DNA from 2 places in the Sporosarcina sp. resist genome. Region 1 is predicted to be linked to the other one. Evidence: riboswitches for the same ligand, from Rfam matches in the RefSeq annotation. Region 1 holds a riboswitch; the other holds the start of a gene.
What was found. Region 1 has a riboswitch for S-adenosylmethionine ahead of H7992_RS02860 (methionine biosynthesis PLP-dependent protein). Riboswitches for the same ligand answer to the same signal wherever they lie in the genome.
Positions count from the first base shown of each region.

Region 2: another riboswitch for S-adenosylmethionine. It lies ahead of metA (homoserine O-acetyltransferase MetA); the one in region 1 lies ahead of H7992_RS02860 (methionine biosynthesis PLP-dependent protein).

Region 1 is NZ_CP060287.1:576,381-578,585, reverse strand. Features, by position in the region: gene H7992_RS02870 (ABC transporter ATP-binding protein) at 1-370, shown strand, start outside; gene fetB (ABC transporter permease) at 367-1,122, shown strand; SAM riboswitch class I at 1,200-1,306, shown strand; gene H7992_RS02860 (methionine biosynthesis PLP-dependent protein) at 1,384-2,205, shown strand, end outside.
Region 2 is NZ_CP060287.1:1,466,748-1,468,952, forward strand. Features, by position in the region: gene H7992_RS07405 (SgcJ/EcaC family oxidoreductase) at 1-243, shown strand, start outside; gene H7992_RS07410 (hypothetical protein) at 310-489, opposite strand; SAM riboswitch class I at 673-779, shown strand; gene metA (homoserine O-acetyltransferase MetA) at 882-1,790, shown strand.

The DNA of each region.
Region 1 (2,205 bases):
TCTAGAAGACGTCGGATTAGATGTGCAATTTTTACATCGTAAAACCAATGAATTATCCGGTGGTCAGCGTCAAAAAGTATCCATTGCTCGCACACTAATCAACCGCTCTGAAATCCTATTACTGGATGAAATCACATCCGCCTTGGACCGAACATCTTTACATGAAATCGAAGAATTAATCGTCAAGATTAACCGGGTGTATGGCACAACCATCATCTGGATAACACATAATTTAGAACAAGCCTTATCAATTGGAGATTACACTTGGGTTCTAATGAATGGTCAAGTCATTGAAACTGGCGAAAGTGACTTATTGAAATCACCAACAAATGAATTTGTGAAGCAGTTTGTGCAAGGAGGCGTAGAATGAGCTATCTTACGTTATCCATTACACTTATATTTGTAATCATACCTTTACTACTATCAAAGACTCTACGTTTAGATTTGGAAAAAGACACAATCATTGCGACAATTCGGTCCATTATCCAATTGCTTATGGTCGGCTATATTCTTAAATTTGTCTTCGATTCTGAAAACATATTGTACATTTTGTTAATGGTTACATTAATGATTGCAGCGGCAACACAAAACACCCGTAAGAAAGGAAAAGCAATCAAGGGAATCACTTGGAAAATCGCGGTCACATTACTTTTTGTAGAAGTACTAACCCAGAGTATTCTACTAGGCTTTCAAATCGTACCGCCAACCGCACAATACATCATTTCAATTAGCGGCATGGTGATTGGCAACTCAATGGTGCTATCAATCCTATTCCTTAACCGGTTCACAGCTGAGATTGAAACGCATCGTGATGAAACCGAACTCATCCTTTCTCTCGGTGGAACGCCAAAACAGGCCATTCATAGACAACTCATCAACGCAATCAAGGCAAGCATGATCCCGACAATCGAAAGTCAGAAGACAATGGGCTTGGTTCAACTTCCAGGTATGATGAGTGGTCAAATCATCGCAGGTGCGGACCCCATCCAAGCGGTTCAGTTCCAATTGCTCATCATATTCCTATTATTGACGACCGCTGCAGTGACAAGTGTATTGCTTGGCTTTTTATCATATCCAAGTCTATTCAATCAACGGATGCAGCTGCTGAAAGACAGATTTTAATAATTCGCTCTTGTTTTATTTTCCATGTCATGATAAAGTTATTGAAATTGTTCTTTTCACATAATTCCATAATTTGATTCTTATCAAGAGAGACCGAGGGATTGGCCCTATGACGTCTCAGCAACCAGCCTGTTCAGGTACGGTGCTAATTCCTTTAGGTGTTCATTTCCCTAGAAGATAAGAAGATAGTCTACGATATTTCGGGGACCCTCTTCTTATAGAGGGTCCCCTTTTGTAATCTAAAAGAAAAGGGTGACTACAATGACAAAACAAAGTTTGAATACAATCCTAGTCCAATTAGGCAACAACAGTGATCCGAAGACGGGCGCTGTCAACCCTCCGATTTATTTATCAACTGCGTACAAACATAAGGGGCTCGGTCAATCGACTGGCTACGACTACACACGGACAAAAAATCCAACCCGCTCCATATTGGAAGATGGAATTGCAAACTTAGAGAGCGGTGATGCAGGGTATGCATGCAGTTCTGGTATGGCGGCGATTCAGCTTATCTTAACGCTGTTCCGTCCTGGAGATGAATTGATTGTCCCAGAAGATATTTACGGTGGCACATATCGCTTGCTCGAACAGTATTCCGACGTTTATTCAATCGGTACAACGTATACGAGTTTCGCCGATGTGAACGAGACCGAAAAGTTGATCACTTCGAAGACAAAAGCGCTCTTCATAGAAACACCGACCAATCCACTCATGCAAGAATTTGATATTCGGCAGTATGCAGAACTGGCTCAAAAGCATGATTTACTGTTGATTGTTGACAATACATTTTTAACGCCTTATTTCCAGAGACCGATTGAATTCGGGGCTGACATTGTCATGCACAGCGCAACGAAATATATCGGTGGACATAACGATGTCCTCGCGGGACTTGTCGTTGCAAAAGGTGAAAAACTTTGCGAACAACTTGCCGCCAACCATAATGCTATCGGCGCAGTCCTCTCCCCTTCCGATTCTTGGCTAATCATCAGAGGGCTGAAAACACTGCATTTAAGAATGAAACAGCATGATGAAAACGCGAAAATAATCGTCAATTATTTGAAAGATGAACCACTTGTTACGGAC
Region 2 (2,205 bases), 890 kb from region 1:
GTTAAAGATGTGTACTTTTTGAGTGCTGAAGTTGCGATGCTGCGTGCAATCGTCGGGATGATACCTCCGGGCGGAACAGAACTTGACCCCAATTTGAATGCTCATCAAACACTGATTGCAGTAAAAGAAAAGGATGGATGGAAAATAAAACTTTTCCAAAATACACCGGCCCAATTTCACGGAAGACCTGACTTGGTCGAGCAGATTACCAAAGAATTGAAGCAAGTATCTGACTTAGGCTGAAAAAAGTGCCCCGCACCAAGATACCAGTGCGGGGGGTGTTTTAGTTACTGTTCATGACAAAGGTAATCATTTTCTCTTCTTTTCATTTGAGTTCATTCGTTCGCGTTTTGGTTTCAGGGAACGGAGTTCAGCAAACTCGCGGGCTATTTCTTCATTCATGTCGCCCGGTTTTATTTTTTGGTTTTTCGGCGTTTGTGGTAAAGACCGTGCATTATTTCCGCCAGTTTTATTGTCATCTCTTCCCATAGTAACAACTCCTTTCATTTTTTCAGTGCCACGTTAATATGGCTTTTTAAAGAAATATTATTCAGCAATTTTCATGCTGAATTTACGTGAAAATTAAAATAAAAATGTTTGTTTTGATTAATATCGTCAAAAAAGACGGTTTACAAAAGTAGTTTTAATAGTATAATAGTAAATAATTGAATATTCTTATCAAGAGAAGCTGAGGGATATGGCCCTGTGAAGCTTCAGCAACCTCTGACTTAGTCAGGAAGGTGCTACCTCCAACAAGATTTTTTCTTGAGAGATAAGAACAGAGTGCCCAAATTAAACCCTCTTTTCTTGTCTTATAGAAAAGAGGGTTTTTTATATTGAATCATTTGATTCAAACCAAAGTGAAAAGGGAGAGACGACACATGCCGATCAATGTACCGAAACAATTACCAGCAGGAGAACTATTGAAGAAGGAAAAAATATTTGTGATGGATGAAGAACGCGCAACGTCCCAAGATATACGTCCTATGAACATCGCCATTTTAAACTTAATGCCTGAAAAAGAAAGAACAGAGTTGCAGCTGCTACGTCTATTAGGGAATACACCGCTACAAGTAAATGTCACATTTTTGAACACAGCAACTCATGATTCTAAAAACGTTAGTAAAACGCATTTAAACGCATTTTATACAACATTTGAACATGTGAAACATCGTCGTTTCGATGGACTGATTATTACGGGTGCCCCGATTGAGCATTTAGAATTTGAAGACGTTAATTACTGGAAAGAAATAACGGAGATTATGGAATGGTCAAAAGAAAATGTAACCTCTGTTTTACATATTTGTTGGGGTGCCCAAGCAGCACTCTATCACCATTATGGAATCGGGAAATTTGAATTGCCGAAAAAATGCTCAGGCGTTTTTACGCATCGACTATCCGACCCAACGATTAATCTTGCACGTGGTTTTAATGACGAATTTAAAGCACCGCATTCACGTTATACATCCGTTTCAACTGAGGAAATAAAAAATGATCCCCGTCTACACTTGCTTGCTAAATCAGAGGATGCAGGGGCATTCATCGTCATTTCTAAAGATAATAAACATATTATGATCACAGGTCATTTGGAATACGATGCGGATACGTTGGCGGAGGAATATGCACGTGATTTGCAAAAAGGAGTCGGTATTGATATCCCGGAAAATTATTTTCCGAATGATGATCCAAGCAAAGAGCCGTTGAATACATGGCGTTCCCATACGCATCTACTCTTCTCCAACTGGCTAAATTATTATGTGTATCAAGAAACACCTTATGAATGGGAATAACTAGTTAATGACAAATGTATCAATTAAACCAGGTCTGTAGATTAACCATTTATTTACATAAAATACTGGTGAGTAGGGCTTGATGACCTTCATTTTCACTGCATTATTTTCGGCCCGCTTTCGACTAACTATTCATGACAGATTTACTGAGGGGTCCGAGTGTGGCTAGAAGTGACTCCGTCACTTCTAGCCACACTCTTTTTAGTAATACTATTGCGAATAGTTGCCTGTCGCGTTCCTACACTATTCAAGTGGAAAATGCAGTTGTTTTGGAAGAATAGAATAGATGACATTCTATGAAGGGTGTAAGTGCCCGAAGATGCAATTTCGGGCACTCTTGGACGATGTACAATACGTTCCTTTCTTACTTTTAGCAAAGATTATACATCTAATCATGTGATACCTTATAGCAAGT